3 linked regions of the Immundisolibacter sp. genome follow. The protein of the gene in region 1 interacts with the protein of each later gene in a pairwise test. Links are inferred from orthologs where the notes say so. Each region holds a gene or a part of one and is shown on either strand. Other genes may lie near its edges.

Region 1 (4,907 bases):
GTGGCGCAGGAACGCGCCCTGCAGCAGCTGGCGCTGGACGCGTTCGCGGCGCTGGACTGTTTCGGCTGGGGCCGGGTCGACCTGCTGCTGGACGACAGCGGCGCGCCGTACCTGATGGAGGCCAACACCGTGCCGGGCCTGACCGACCACTCGCTGGTGCCGATGGCGGCGCGCGCGGTGGGAATGGATTTCGGCCAGCTGATGCTGGCGATCCTGGACACCAGCCTGCACCAGCCGCAGGCCGCGCCGCGGCTGTTGGTGGCCGGGGAACAGGCCGATGTTTAGGGCACCGCCTCCGCCGCGCCCGCTGTACCAGTCCATCGGTGCGGCCTCGCTGCCGCGTCAGGGCGCCCGGCCGCAGCGGCGCGGCGCCCGCCTGCGCCCGCCAACGCTGCGCGAACAGGCGACGGTGTGGCTGGCAACCGCGCGCCAGATCGGGCACTGGGCGTGGCGGTTGGGTCTTGCCGCATTGCTGCTGGCGGCCATGGTCGGCGGCGCCCGGGGCCTGGCGTGGATCACCGACCCGGCGCGCTTTCCGCTGACCACGGTGGAGATCACCGGCGACCTGGATCACGTCGACCGGGCGGCGCTGCAAGGGCGTCTGCTGCCGGCCGCCGCGGGCGGCTTCTTCAGCGTGGACGTGGCGGCCGTGGCCGAGGCCGCGCGGCACGAGCCGTGGGTCAAGCGCGCCCTGGTGCGCCGCGTGTGGCCGGACAAACTGGTGGTGCAGATCGTCGGCCACCGGGCCATCGCCCGCTGGGGCGACGGCGGCCTGCTCAGCGACAGCGGCGAGGTGTTTGCGGTCGCCGGACCGCTGCCGGAGGCCTTGCCCCTGCTCAGCGGCCCCGCCGGTGCGCGGCCGCAGCGGGTGTTTGCCGACTACCAGCGCTTCAGCCGCCTGCTGGAGGGCCTGCCACCGGTGCGCGAGGTGCGTCAGGAGGCCCGTGGCGCCTGGCACATCGGGCTTGCCAACGGCATGACCATCACCGCCGGCCGCAAGGACGTGGCCGGCCGCCTGAAGCGCTTCGCGGCCGTCTACCGCAGCCGCCTGGCGGGCGTTGCGCCGCCGCTCGAAAGCGTGGACTTGCGCTACAGCGACGGCTTTGCGGTGCGCTTCAAACCGCCTTCCGAACCCGACCGCAAGGTCATGGATTTATGAGCAAGAAACAGGACAAGCGGCTGATTGCCGGCATGGACATCGGCACCTCCAAGATCGTCACCCTGGTCGGCGAGGTGACGCCCGAGGGCGAGCTTGAAATCATCGGCCTTGGCACGCACCCCTCGCGCGGGCTCAAGAAAGGCGTGGTGGTGAACATCGAATCGACGGTCGCTTCCATGCAGCGGGCGGTCGAGGAAGCCGAGCTGATGGCCGGCTGCCAGATTCATTCGGTCTATGCCGGCATCGCCGGCAGCCACATCCGCAGCATCAACTCGAACGGCATCGTTGCCATCCGCGACCGCGAAGTCACGCAGGCCGACGTCGACCGGGTGCTGGACGCCGCCAAGGCGGTGGCCATCCCGATGGACCAGCGCATCGTGCACGTGCTGCCGCAGGAGTTCGTGATCGACGAGCAGGAGGGCATCCGCCAGCCGGTGGGCATGTCCGGCGTGCGCCTGGAGGCGCGCGTGCACATCGTCACCGCCGCCGTCAGCGCCATGCAGAACATCGTCAAGTGCGTGCGCCGCTGCGGCCTGGAAGTGGACGAGCTGGTGCTCGAGCAGGTCGCCTCCAGCCATTCGGTGCTCACCGACGACGAGATGGAACTGGGCGTGTGCCTGGTCGACATCGGCGGCGGCACCACCGACATCGCGGTGTTCATCGGCGGCTCGATCGCACACACGGCGGTGATCCCGATCGCCGGCGATCAGGTCACCAACGACATCGCCGTGGCGCTGCGCACGCCGACCCAGTTCGCCGAGGAAATCAAGGTCAAGTACGCCTGCGCGCTGCGCCAGCTGGCCGGCGCCGACGACACCATCGAGGTGCCCAGCGTCGGCGACCGGGCGCCGCGGCGCCTGTCCCGGCAAACGCTGGCCGAGGTGGTCGAGCCGCGCTACGAGGAGCTGCTGCGCCTGGTGCAGGCCGAGCTGCGGCGCAGCGGCTTTCAGGATCTGATCGCCGCCGGCGTGGTGCTGACCGGCGGCAGTTCCAAGATGGAAGGCGTGGTCGACCTGGCAGAGGAAATCTTTCACACGCCGGTGCGGCTGGGTCTGCCGCACCGGGTCAGCGGGCTGGTGGACGTGGTGCGCAACCCGATCCACGCCACCGGCGTCGGACTGCTGCTGTACGCGCTCGAACAGCGCGCCACGCAGGAGCCGTCGCGGCGCAGCTTGAGCAGTTTCAACGGCATTTGGGCGAAGGTCAAAACCTGGTTTCAGGGGGGCGTATGACGATTCTGGGCGACAGAGGCAAGGGCAAAGGCAGGGGCGAGGCACGCGACACGATTCTTGGCCGGGGACCGGGCGGTTCTCGCGGTAAGCTACTGGACACCGGGGGCAGCACGAACATGTTTGAACTTATGGAACCAACCGAACAGAACGCCGTCATCAAGGTCATCGGCGTCGGTGGCGGCGGCGGCAACGCCATCGAACACATGCTGGCGCAGCAGATCGATGGCGTGGATTTCATCGTCGCCAACACCGACGCGCAGGTGCTGGGGCGCACGTCTGCACGGACCGTGCTGCAGCTGGGCACCGGCCTGACCAAGGGCCTTGGCGCCGGCGCCAACCCGGCTATCGGCGCGCAGGCGGCGATGGAAGACAAGGAACGCATCGCCGACGCGCTCGACGGCGCCGACATGGTGTTCATCACCGCCGGCATGGGTGGCGGCACCGGCACCGGCGCGGCGCCGATCATCGCGCAGATCGCGCGTGAGCTGGGCATCCTGACGGTGGCGGTGGTGACCAAACCGTTCGGCTTCGAGGGCCGCAAGCGCCTCGACATCGCCAACGAGGGCATCGCGGCGCTGGGCAAGCACGTCGACTCGCTGATCATCATCCCGAACGACAAGCTGATCACCGAACTGGACCGCAACTTCCGCCTGACCGAGGCCTTCAAGGCCGCCAATCAGGTGCTGCAGGGCGCCGTGCAGGGCATTGCCGAGCTGATCACCCGGCCGGGCCTGATCAACGTCGACTTCGCCGACGTGCGCACCGTGATGTCCGAGATGGGCATGGCCATGATGGGCTCGTCCAGCGCCAGCGGCGATGGCCGGGCGCGCATCGCCGCCGAAGCGGCCATCAGCAGTCCGCTGCTGGAGGACATCAACCTGTCCGGTGCGCGCGGCATCCTGGTCAACATCACCGCCGGCCTGGACATGTCGATCGGCGAGTTCGAGGAAGTCGGCAACGTGGTGCGGGAACTGGCCTCGGCCGACGCCTGCGTGGTGATCGGCACCGTGATCGATCCGGACCTGAACGACGAGATGCGCGTCACGGTGGTCGCCACCGGCCTTGATCGCAAGCCCGCGCGCACCACCCAGGAGCGCCCGGTGGAGCGCCCGATGGAGGTGGTGCGTGCCGCCACCGGCACCGACCCGTACAAGCGCTACGAACAGCCGACCGTGATTCGCCAGGAACGCAAGCGCGATCCGGTGCAGGCGTTTCGCGACAGCGACATGGAGTATCTGGAAATCCCGGCCTTCCTGCGCCGACAGGCCGACTGACCGTGCAGCCGGGCGGTCGGCCAGCAATGTAGACTGTGTTACCGGCGCGTGACAGGCGCCGGTGTCACCCCATTCCCAGGACCGGCGACGACGTGATCAGGCAACGCACCCTCAAGAACAGCATCCGCGCCACCGGCGTTGGCCTGCATACCGGGGCGAGGGTTCAACTGGCCCTGCATCCGGCGCCGGTCGATAGCGGCATTCGTTTCCGGCGTGTCGATCTGAATCCGCCGGTCATCATTCCGGCGCGCGCCGACACAGTCGGCGACACCCGCCTGTCGACCACGCTGGAATCCGGCGGGGCGCGGGTTGGCACCGTCGAGCACCTGCTGTCGGCCTTGGCGGGGCTGGGTATCGATAACGCCCTGATCGATGTCGATGCTCCGGAAGTGCCGATCATGGATGGCTCGGCCGGACCGTTCGTGTTCCTGATCCAGTCGGCGGGCATCTGCGAGCAGGACGCCCCGAAATCCTTCCTGCGGGTGCTGCGATCCATCGAGGCACTCGACGCTGACCGCTGGGTGCGTCTGGACCCCTACGAGGGTTTTCGGGTCAGCTTCGAGATCGAGTTCAGCCATCCGGCCTTCGACGCCAAGCCGGCGCAGGCCCTGGTCGATTTTTCGTCGACGGCTTTTCTGCGCGAGATCAGCCGCGCCCGCACCTTCGGTTTCATGCATGAGATCGAGTCCCTGCGCGCACAGGGACTGGTGCAGGGCGGCAGCATGAAGAACGCCGTGGTGGTCGACGGGACGCGTATCCTGAACGAGGACGGGCTGCGGTATCGGGACGAATTCGTCAAGCACAAGGTGCTGGACGCGATCGGCGACCTGTACCTGCTCGGCTGCAGCCTGATCGGTGCCTTCTCCGGCTTCAAATCGGGTCATGCGCTCAACAACCGGCTGCTGCGCCGCCTGCTGGCCGACGCCGGCAACTATGAAATCGTTACCTTCAACTGCGCGCAGGAGTTACCGATTTCCTACATCGAGGCCGCGGCCGCCGCCTGAACTGATGCGGGCGCGGGTTCAGGCGGCCCACAGGCCCGCTGGCCTAGAACCGCCCGGTCTGCCGGGCGCGGGCCAGGTCGGCGTACCAGGCATCCAGCCGTTCGGCGGTGATGCGATACCCGAAGGTCGACCACGGCTCGCCGTGCAGTTGGGCTCGTCCATCGGCGATCAGGATCGGCACCCGCACCACCCCGTAGGCCTTGGCAAGTCCAAGGTCCATGCCGATTTCGATGTCCCG
Region 2 (4,872 bases), on another replicon or contig:
TCGGCTCCGTACAGGCACATCGGCGCTCCGAACGGTTTCGTGATTTCCTGGACGCAGCCGTGCTGCGCATCCCCCTGATTGGCGAAATCATCCGCAAGGGTGCCGTGGCCCGCTATGCACGCACCCTGTCGACCATGTTCGGTGCCGGCGTCCCGCTGGTGGAAGCCATGGATTCGGTGGCCCGCGCCGCCGGCAACGTGGTCTACGAGAAAGGCATACGCCAAATCCGTGACGAGGTGGCCACCGGCAGCAGCCTGCACGTGTCGATGGAAAACACCAACCTGTTCGCGCACATGGTCAACCAGATGGTGTCGATCGGGGAGGAATCCGGCTCCGTCGACCACATGCTCGGCAAGGTGGCCGATTTTTACGAAGACGAAGTCGACCAGATGGTCAGCCGTCTGACCAGCCTGATGGAGCCGCTGATCATGTCGGTGCTTGGCGTGATCGTTGGCGGTCTGGTGATCGCCATGTATCTGCCCATCTTCAAGCTCGCCTCCGTTTTCTGAGCCGGCCGATGGTCGGTGCGCTGCTGGGGAGTCCGGCACTGTTTGTCGGTGTTTGTCTGCTGCTCGGTTTGCTGCTTGGCAGTTTCCTGAACGTGGTCGTGCATCGCCTGCCGGTGATGCTGCAGCGACAGTGGCAGGTCGATTGCGGCGGCATGGCCGCAACCGACCGCTATGACCTGCTCGCGCCGGCGTCGCACTGCCCACACTGCAAGACACCGATTGCCTGGCGCCACAACATCCCCCTGCTGGGCTGGCTGTGGCTGCGCGGCCGCTGCGCCGCCTGCAAGGCACCGATATCTGTCCGTTATCCGCTGCTGGAACTGACCGCCGGTGTGCTGTCTGCCGCGGTGGCCGTGCGCTTTGGACCCGGCATCACCGCCGTGGCGGCAATCGGCCTGACCCTGACGCTGCTGGCACTCACCCTGATCGATATCGACCACATGCTGCTGCCGGATGCGATCACGCTGCCGGGCATCTGGGCCGGCTTGCTGGTGAACCTGGACGGCACCTTCACGGACCTGCGCTCGGCGGTCATCGGCGCGGTGGCCGGCTATCTTGTCCTGTGGCTGGTGTATCACCTGTTCAAGTGGCTGACCGGCAAGGAAGGCATGGGTTACGGCGACTTCAAGCTGCTGGCGCTGCTGGGCGCCTGGCTCGGCTGGCAGGCATTGCCGGCGTGCATCCTGCTCGCCTCGCTGGTCGGAACCGTCTACGGCCTTGGTGCCATCCTGCGCCACGGTCAGAACCGCCAACAGCCGTTTCCGTTTGGGCCATTTCTGGCCGTCGCCGGCTGGATCAACCTGATGTGGGGCGAAGCGCTGCGCGCGGCGTACTGGCAGGCGGCGCTGTGATGTTGGTGGTTGGTCTGACCGGCGGCATCGCGGCGGGCAAGTCCACGGCTACGGCGTTTTTCCAGGAACGTGGCGTGCCGGTCATCGACGCCGACGAGGTGGCGCGCGATGTCGTGGCCCCCGGCACGCCCGGACTGGCCGCCGTGGCCGCCGCCTTCGGTTCGCAGATACTGCAGGCCGACGGCACGCTGGACCGCCGACGACTGCGAGAGGTGGTGTTTGCCGACCCGGCCGAGCGCCGCCGCCTGGAAGCCATCCTGCATCCGCTGATCCAGGCCGAGATTCGCGCCCGCCTGCAACAGGTCCGCGGCCCTTATTGCATTCTTGCCGTGCCGCTGCTGATCGAATCGGCCGCCCTGCGCGCACTGGTACACCGCGTCCTGGTGATCGACGTGCCCGAGGAAGTGCAGCTTGCACGCCTGATGCAGCGCGACCGGATGAGCGCCGAGCAGTGCCGGGCGATGCTGGCCGCGCAGACATCCCGCGCGCGCAGACTTGAAGCTGCGGATGACGTGGTCGACAATGCCACCGACATCGTTGCCCTTACGCATCAACTGGAAAGCGTGCATGCGCGCTATCTCGAACTGGCCGGGCAAAGCTAGCATCCACGCGCCCCGACGGGCACCCTTGGCGGGTTATGAATCCACCCGATTTCGTCGCCTACGAGCAACCGCTGAACGAGCGCATGCGCATGTTGCTGCGGATCGAGTTCGTGCTGCGCAACCTGCACGACAGCCTGGGCGGCGATCAGGTGTGGCACCACCGGGCCGCCGTGCTGCATCTGCTGGATCTGGCCGACCTGCTCACGCGCAGTGACCTGCGCGCCGAAGTCGTCAAGGAACTGGAGCGCCTGGCCGGCATCCTGACCGCCATGCAAAGCGCGCCGGACGTCGATCGCGGACGCCTGCAGGAGGTACTGGAACAGCTCGACAGCGAGATCGACCGCCTGCACGGCCTGCGCCTGCCGTTTGCCCAGGCGCTGCTGGAAAGCGACATGATCGGGCAGCTGCGCAAGCGTCACAACCTGGCCCTGGGCAACTGCGATTTCGACCAACCCGCCTACCGGCACTGGCTGGCACGGCCGGTCGCCAAACGCCAGCAGGACATCGCCGCCTGGAGCGATCCGTTCACCAGCCTCGGCAGCGCTACCCGTCTGATCCTGGAGTTGATACGCCAGTCTGCCGCCGCCGCCGCCGAATCGGCGCAGTTGGGCTTCTACCAGCGCTCGCTGGACACCAACCTGCCGCATCAGCTGTTGCGGATCCTGCTGCCCCTGGGCAGCCAGTACTACCCGGAGATAAGTGCCGGCCGGCACCGTTTCTCGATCCGCTTCGTGCGCTATGCCGAGTGCGGCAAGCCGCAGCCGGCGGACGAGGACGTGCCGTTTCGCCTCATGTGCTGCAGCCTGTGAAGCAACCCTTGACTCTACCCTGCCCGACTTGCAAGAAGCCAACCGTCTGGTCGGTCCAGAACCCGTATCGACCGTTTTGCAGCGAGCGCTGCAAGATGGCGGACCTGGGCAGCTGGCTCAGTGGCGACTACCGCCTGCCGGACACTGCCCCGGAGCCCGACCAGCCGCCAATCGCCGACGATGACGATTGAGCACCGGCCCGCCGCCACTGGCGCCAGGCCAGGCGGGAGAAGACTTCGGACCTGAGCGATCCGAAGCCCGCCTCCCGCCGATAGGCATCGAGAAACCCGCCAAATGCCTGCCGCTCGCGCAGCGCCTGCAGCAGCGGGTCGCGCAGCATCGGACGCAGATTCCGCCCCCGGCGAAGCGTCCCCAACGGTCGCCGGCACACGTACAGATCGGCGATATCGATCAGACCGAAAGCGTCGCCCGGCAGGCACACGATGTTGCCGCTGTGCAGCGAACGAAAGTAGATGCCCTGCCGGTGCAGATGCGCCATGAAAACGGCCAGCCGCGACCAGTCGACCGGCTCGCCGCGGGCAAGCCGCTCGCGCAGCACGTCCCCTGCCAGCGGGCGATAGGCCACTACGTGCCGGGCCGCCGGCGCGCATTGAAAAAACGCCCGCACCTGCACGGTCGGAATGCCGGCCCCCGCGAGGTGAGCGGCATTGCGCACAAAGCGCTGCGCATAGGGTCGCCAGGCCGCCGACGACACGCGGCGCTTGCGGCGAAAAAGCTTCAGAATGGTTCCGCACGGCAGCTGCGCCACCTTTATCCCGAAGCCGTCGCGTTCGAGCACGTTGGCCGCATCCAGCAAGCGCTGCAGGCGTGCGCCGGAAAGCGACCGCGGCCGGTCGCCTGATCGTTTACGCCCAATCCCCGAATCCCCGCCGTGCATCGTCGACTCTATTCCTGTTTGCTCACTGCCAGCCTGCCGCTGGCCTTCGGGCGCCTGCTGTGGCGCAGCCGGCACACGCCCGCCTACCGCCGGCGCTGGGCGGAGCGACTCGGCTTCGCTGCCGCCGCTGCACCCGGCGGCGTGTGGCTGCACGCGGTGTCGGTGGGCGAAGTCAACGCGGCCCTGCCGTTGATCATCGCCCTGCAGAAGGCACGTCCCGAGCTGCCGCTGCTGGTCACCACCACCACCCCGACCGGTTCGGCTCACCTGCGCAGTCGAGTCGGCGACAGCGTGGCGCATTGCTACCTGCCCTACGACCTGCCGGGCGCCGTGCGGCGCTTCCTTGGTCGCCAGAGCCCGCGCCTTGGCATCATCCTGGAAACCGAACTGTGGCCGAACCTGTACGCCACCGCGCAGGCACTGCAAATCCCCTTGCTGCTGGCCAACGGCCGCCTGTCACCCCGGTCGGCCCGTGGTTACGGGCGCTGGCCACAGCTGACCCGGCAAACGCTGGAGCGGCTCGCCGCAGTCGGCGCCCAGACCGCGCCAGACGGCGAACGCCTGCTCGCACTGGGCCTGCCGCCCGGGCGCCTGACCGTCACCGGCAACCTGAAGTTCGATGCTGCCGCGCCGAATCCTGCAGCCGGTCTGGCCCTGCGCCAACGTCTGGGCGAAGGGCGGCCAGTCTGGCTGGCCGCCAGCACCCATGCCGGCGAGGAGCAGGCCGCGCTGGCCGCGCACCGCCGGCTGCGCGCCCAGCATCCAGAGGCGGTGCTGATTCTGGCGCCGCGGCATCCGCAGCGCTTTGCCGAAGTGGCGCGCCTGTGCCGGGAACAGGGCTGGGCCACGGCGCTGCGCAGCGCCGACGACGGCCATCCCTGCGCGGTGTACCTGGCCGACAGCCTGGGTGAACTGCCATCGTTGATGGCGGCCGCGGACATCGTGTTCGTGGGCGGCAGCCTAGGCACCAGCCCGACCGCCCGCGGCGGTCACAACCTGATCGAACCGGCGCAGCTGGGCAAGCCCTCGCTGTTCGGCCCGCACATGAACAACTTTGCCGAACTGCGTGAGCTGGTGCTGGCGGCCGCAGCCGGTCAACAGGTGGCAAACGACGCAGCCCTGGCCGCCCAGATCATGGCCCTGCTGGCCGACCCGGCGCGCCGGGCGGCCATGGGTCAGGCCGCGCAGGCGCTGGTCGCCCAG
Region 3 (4,901 bases), 260 kb from region 1 along the record:
CTTCGCTGACGCGGCCGACGTAACCGACCACGTGCGCGGTCAGCGAGCCGAGCGGGTAATGGCGCGACAGGTCGCCGCGCAGCTCCACGCCGGGAAACTGATGACGGTGGGCGGCAAAGCGCGCCGCCTCGGTGTCGTCCAGGTTGCGACGCAGCACCAGCGCCTCGAAGCGCGGGCGGGTGCGGCGCAGGCTGGCGAAGCGCTCCAGGTCGGCAGGACGCAGGTCGATCAGGCGCCCGAGTCCGGCCAGTGTGGCGGCCGTGTCCGGCACGCTCTCGGGCGTCAGGTACAGGCTGTAACTGGACACATTCTCGGCCAGCAGCGTGCCGTTGCGGTCCGTGATGACGCCGCGCGCCGGCGCGATCACCTCGGCGCGGATGCTGTTGTTACGGGAAGCGGTGGCGTAGCGGTCGTGCTGCACCACCTGCAGGAAGCCCAGGCGTACCAGCAGACCGCCGCCGGCCAGTGCCATCAAGACCAGCAGCAGCGCCGCGCGGCGCCGGAACAGGCGCAGTTCCGCTGCCGGGTCCTTGATGGTCTGCTGGCGGCGCACCATGGGCTCAGCGACTGGCGCGGCGGCGCAGGTCGCGCAGGGTCAGGAACAGCCACGGCCACACCAGGGCGCCGCTGAAGGCCGGCAGCAGCATGCCGGCCGACACCGGCCGCCCGCTGCTGCCGGTCACCAGCGCCACGATGAGTTGCTGTACCAACAGCAGCGGCACCAGCAGCAGCGCCTGCTGCCACAACGGCAACACGCGCAGACGCTGATGTTCGGCCAACACGGCGGCCGCCACCACGGCCAGCGCCAGCGCATGCTGGCCCAGCGGCGCGCCGGTGAGCGCGTCCTGCAACAGGCCCAGCGTGAAGCCGGCGGTTATCCCCACCCGGTCCGGCTGGGCCAGGCACCAATAGGCCAGCACCAGGGTCAGCCAGGGCGGCTGCCAGGCCACCGCCCAGGCCGGCAGCGGCGCCGACAACAGCAATCCTGCCGCCAGCAGGCTGGCGGCGATGGCCATGCTCCGGGGCGGGACGGGCGCGGCGCTCACGGGACTGACGCCGGGGCCGTCGCGGCGCCGGGATCGGCGGGCGCAGTCTGCGCCGCCGGCCATACCAGCAATACCTCCTGGATGCGGTCCACGCGACCGCGCGGCGTGGCCTGCACCTCGGCGAACTCGCCCTCGCCGATGCGGTTCACGCTGCTGACCGTGGCCACCGGCAGGTCCGGCGGGAACACATCGTCCAGCCCGGACGTGACCAGCGCGTCGCCCACTTCCATATCGACGTGGTTGGGCAGGTAGGGCAGGTCGAGCGCACCGATCGGCCCGCGGCCCACGGCGATGGCGCGTACCCCGCTGCGGACGCACTTGACCGGTATGGCGTGCCGGCTGTCGGTAATCAGCAGCACCTGACTGGTCTGCGCCGCCACGTGCTGCACCTGGCCGACCACGCCGTCGGCATCGAGCACCGGCTGGCCGACGAACACGCCCTGCAGGGAGCCCTTGTCGATCTGGATCTGCCCGATGTAGGGGTCCAGGCCGACCTTGACCGTGCCGGCGATCAGCGCCCGCAGCGGCTGCTGCGTGTGCGCCAGCGAATCGAGCAAGGCACGCAGGCGGCGGTTTTCGGCCTGCAGGGCGTCCAGCGTCTGCACCTGCAGATGCAGGCGCAGGTTCTGCTCGCGCAGGGCAGCGGTCTGCGCGCGCAGGACGGCGCGTTCGCGCAAGTTGTCGGTGCCCCAGGCCCAGGCCCGAAACGGCAGATCGATGGCCTGCTGCACCGGGTGCAGCACGGTCAGCAAGGTGCTGCGCAGCGGCACCAGGCGCGGACCGCGCTGGTCCAGAAACAGCAGCACCACTGCCGCCAGCGTTGCCAGCAGCAGGCGGAGCGCCAGCGACGGGCGGCGCCGGAACAGGCTAGGCATGGGACATGCGGCGATACCGCGCGACCGGATCGGCCGCGCGGGAACTCACTCCTCGTCGAAGATGTCGGTGACCTGGTCGATGAAATCGAGCGCCATCTCGCCGCCCTTGGCCACGCACAGCATCGGCTCGTCGGCCACCACCACCGGCAGGCCGGTTTCCTCCGAGAACAGCCTGTCGATGCCGCGCAGCAGCGCGCCGCCGCCGGTCAGCACCATGCCGCGCTCGGCCACGTCGGCGGAAAGTTCCGGCGGGATCTGTTCGAGCGCCTTGCGCAGGCCGGCGATGATGCCGTGCAGGGGGTCCTGCAGCGCCTCGAGCACCTCGTTGCTGTTGAGCGTGAAGCTGCGCGGCACGCCCTCGGCCAGGTTGCGGCCGTTGACCTGGATTTCCAGCACCTCGTTGCCCGGATAGGCCGAACCGATCTGATGCTTGATGGTCTCGGCCGTGGACTCGCCGATCAGCGTGCCGTAGTTGCGGCGCACGTAGTTGATGATGGAGTCGTCGAACTTGTCGCCGCCGATGCGCACCGACTCCGAGTACACCAGACCGTTGAGCGAGATGACCGCAATCTCGGTGGTGCCGCCGCCGATGTCGATGATCATCGAGCCGGTGGCCTCGCTGACCGGCAGCCCGGCGCCGATGGCGGCGGCCATGGGTTCCTCGATCAGATATACTTCGCGGGCCCCGGCGCCGAGCGCGGATTCACGAATGGCGCGCCTTTCCACCTGCGTCGAGCCGCAGGGCACGCCCACCACCACGCGTGGACTGGGGCGGAAGAAACCACGTTCGTGCACCTTGCGGATGAAGTGCTGCAGCATCTTCTCGGTGACGTAGAAATCCGCGATCACGCCGTCCTTGAGCGGCCGGATGGCGGTGATGTTGCCGGGCGTGCGACCGAGCATGCGCTTGGCCTCGATGCCCACCGCCTGGATCACCTTGCGGCCGTTGGTGCTGGCGCCGTGGCGGATGGCCACCACGGAAGGCTCCTGCAGCACGATGCCTCGCCCGCGTACCGACACCAGCGTGTTGGCGGTGCCAAGGTCGATGGCAAGATCACTCGAAAAAAGCCCGAACAGTTTTTTGAACATCAGTGGGTCCGACCGGCCTCTAAGATATTGGAACGGCAACAAAACTGCCGTGGCGCCGCAATCTAGCAACGGCGCCCGGCGTTAACAACCAGCGGCGAGGAACAGGGTGTCGATAAGCAGCGACGAGGTGCGCAAGGTGGCGCATCTGGCCCGCATCGAGGTGTCGGCCGGGCAGCTGACGACCTATGCGGCCGAACTGAGCACCATTCTGGAACTGGTGACCCAGCTGGACGGTGCCGACACCGCGCAGGTGCCCCCCCTGGCCCATCCGATCGACGCCAGCCAGCGCCTGCGCGCCGATACCGTCGCCGAAACCGACCAGCGGCGCCGCTTCCAGGCCATCGCACCGGCGGTGCAGGACGGCCTGTATCTGGTGCCAAAGGTCATCGAATGAGCGCAGTTTACACCCCACGGCAAGCCTGACCCATGCTCGACCAGACCCTGACCGAACAGGCCGCCGCGCTGCGCCGGGGCGATTATTCGGCCACCGAACTGACGGCCGCCTACCTGGCCCGCATCGGCGCTCGAAACGCTGCACTGAACGCCTTCATCACCGTCACGGCCGAGGCGGCCACCGCGGCTGCGGCGGCCGCCGACGCGGCGCTGGCCGGCGGCGATGCCGGTCCGCTGGCCGGCATCCCGATCGCCCACAAGGACATCTTCTGCACCGACGGTGTGCGCACCAGCTGCGCGTCGCGGATGCTGGACAACTTCATCGCGCCCTACGACGCCACCGTGGTCCAGCGCCTGGCCGCCGCCGGCGCGGTGATGCTGGGCAAGACCAACATGGACGAGTTCGCGATGGGCTCGTCGAACGAGACCTCGTTCTACGGCCCGGTGCGCAACCCCTGGGATCTGGATCGCGTGCCGGGCGGCAGCAGCGGCGGTTCGGCGGCGGCGGTGGCGGCCGGCCTATGCAGCGCGGCGACGGGCACGGATACCGGCGGTTCGATCCGCCAGCCGGCAGCCCTGACCGGCATCTGCGGCCTGAAGCCCACCTACGGCCGGGTGTCGCGCTACGGCATGGTGGCGTTTGCCTCGTCGCTGGACCAGGCCGGGCCGATGGCCCGCTCGGCGGCCGACCTGGCGCTGCTGCTGCAGGTCATGGCCGGTTTCGACGAGCGCGACTCGACCTGCATCGACCGCCCGGTGCCGGATTACGCGGCCGCGCTGGAGGCGCCCTTGAGCGGCCTGCGCATCGGCCTGCCGGCGGAATATTTCAATGCCGGCCTGGATACCGCCGTCGGCGATGCCGTGCGCGCGGCTCTGGCGGAACTGGAGCGCCTGGGCGCCCAGCTGGTGGACATCGCGCTGCCGCACACGGCGCTGTCGGTGCCGGCCTATTACGTCGTCGCGCCGGCCGAGGCCTCGTCGAACCTGGCCCGCTATGACGGCGTGCGCTACGGCTACCGGGCGCAAAATCCGGCCGACCTGACCGATCTGTACAAACGCACGCGCAGCGAGGGCTTCGGTGCCGAGGTCAAGCGGCGCATCCTGATTGGCACCTACGTGCTGTCGGCCGGCTACTACGACGCCTATTACCTGAAGGCCCAGCGTGTGCGGCGGTTGATTCGTGAAGACTTTCTGAGCGCGTTCGGGCAGGTGGACGTGATCGCCGCGCCGACCACGCCGCAGCCGGCCTTTCGCCTGGGCGAGAAGCAGCACGACCCGGTCGCCATGTACCTGTCGGACATCTACACCATCGCGGCGAATCTGGCTGGCCTGCCGGCCTTGTCCGTTCCCTGCGGGCTGGTGCAGGGCCTGCCGGTGGGGCTGCAGCTGATCGGCCGCGATTTCGACGAGGCGCGGTTGCTGAACGTCGCCCACCGCTACCAGCAGGTGACCGACTGGCACATGCGCCGCGCGCCGGAGGCCCAAGCATGAGCGCCTG

What was found. The genes of interacting proteins can lie anywhere in the genome.
Region 2: the proteins of ftsZ (region 1) and zapD interact in binary tests that used the Escherichia coli proteins (3 or more experiments, as listed by UniProt). The link is inferred for Immundisolibacter sp. from one-to-one orthologs.
Region 3: the proteins of ftsZ (region 1) and H5U26_RS02195 interact in binary tests that used the Escherichia coli proteins (3 or more experiments, as listed by UniProt). The link is inferred for Immundisolibacter sp. from one-to-one orthologs.

The regions. Positions count from the first base shown.
Region 1 is NZ_JACIZD010000001.1:194,094-199,000, forward strand. Bases 1,768-4,586 are described here. They hold ftsZ (cell division protein FtsZ), read left to right. Parts: upstream 1,768-2,507; coding sequence 2,508-3,665; downstream 3,666-4,586. Other genes in these bases: ftsA (cell division protein FtsA), read left to right, coding at 1,768-2,391; lpxC (UDP-3-O-acyl-N-acetylglucosamine deacetylase), read left to right, coding at 3,758-4,586. Outside these bases: H5U26_RS00915 (D-alanine--D-alanine ligase), read left to right, coding at 1-285; H5U26_RS00920 (cell division protein FtsQ/DivIB), read left to right, coding at 278-1,159; more of ftsA, read left to right, coding at 1,156-1,767; more of lpxC, read left to right, coding at 4,587-4,669; H5U26_RS00940 (DsbA family protein), read right to left, coding at 4,713-4,907. UniProt on the Escherichia coli protein: Essential cell division protein that forms a contractile ring structure (Z ring) at the future cell division site. The regulation of the ring assembly controls the timing and the location of cell division.
Region 2 is NZ_JACIZD010000002.1:47,703-52,574, forward strand. What follows is about bases 1,101-3,884. They hold zapD (cell division protein ZapD), read left to right. Parts: upstream 1,101-1,997; coding sequence 1,998-2,771; downstream 2,772-3,884. Other genes in these bases: H5U26_RS04125 (A24 family peptidase), read left to right, coding at 1,101-1,360; coaE (dephospho-CoA kinase), read left to right, coding at 1,360-1,962; H5U26_RS04140 (DNA gyrase inhibitor YacG), read left to right, coding at 2,768-2,962; H5U26_RS04145 (hypothetical protein), read right to left, coding at 2,899-3,669; waaA (lipid IV(A) 3-deoxy-D-manno-octulosonic acid transferase), read left to right, coding at 3,664-3,884. In the rest of the region: H5U26_RS04120 (type II secretion system F family protein), read left to right, coding at 1-509; more of H5U26_RS04125, read left to right, coding at 518-1,100; more of waaA, read left to right, coding at 3,885-4,872. UniProt on the Escherichia coli protein: Cell division factor that enhances FtsZ-ring assembly. Directly interacts with FtsZ and promotes bundling of FtsZ protofilaments, with a reduction in FtsZ GTPase activity.
Region 3 is NZ_JACIZD010000001.1:454,417-459,317, reverse strand. Bases 989-3,801 are described here. They hold H5U26_RS02195 (rod shape-determining protein), read right to left. Parts: upstream 3,011-3,801; coding sequence 1,967-3,010; downstream 989-1,966. Other genes in these bases: gatA (Asp-tRNA(Asn)/Glu-tRNA(Gln) amidotransferase subunit GatA), read left to right, coding at 3,437-3,801; gatC (Asp-tRNA(Asn)/Glu-tRNA(Gln) amidotransferase subunit GatC), read left to right, coding at 3,117-3,404; mreC (rod shape-determining protein MreC), read right to left, coding at 1,043-1,921; mreD (rod shape-determining protein MreD), read right to left, coding at 989-1,016. Also shown: mrdA (penicillin-binding protein 2), read right to left, coding at 1-556; more of mreD, read right to left, coding at 561-988; more of gatA, read left to right, coding at 3,802-4,894; Asp-tRNA(Asn)/Glu-tRNA(Gln) amidotransferase subunit GatB, read left to right, coding at 4,891-4,901. UniProt on the Escherichia coli protein: Forms membrane-associated dynamic filaments that are essential for cell shape determination. Acts by regulating cell wall synthesis and cell elongation, and thus cell shape.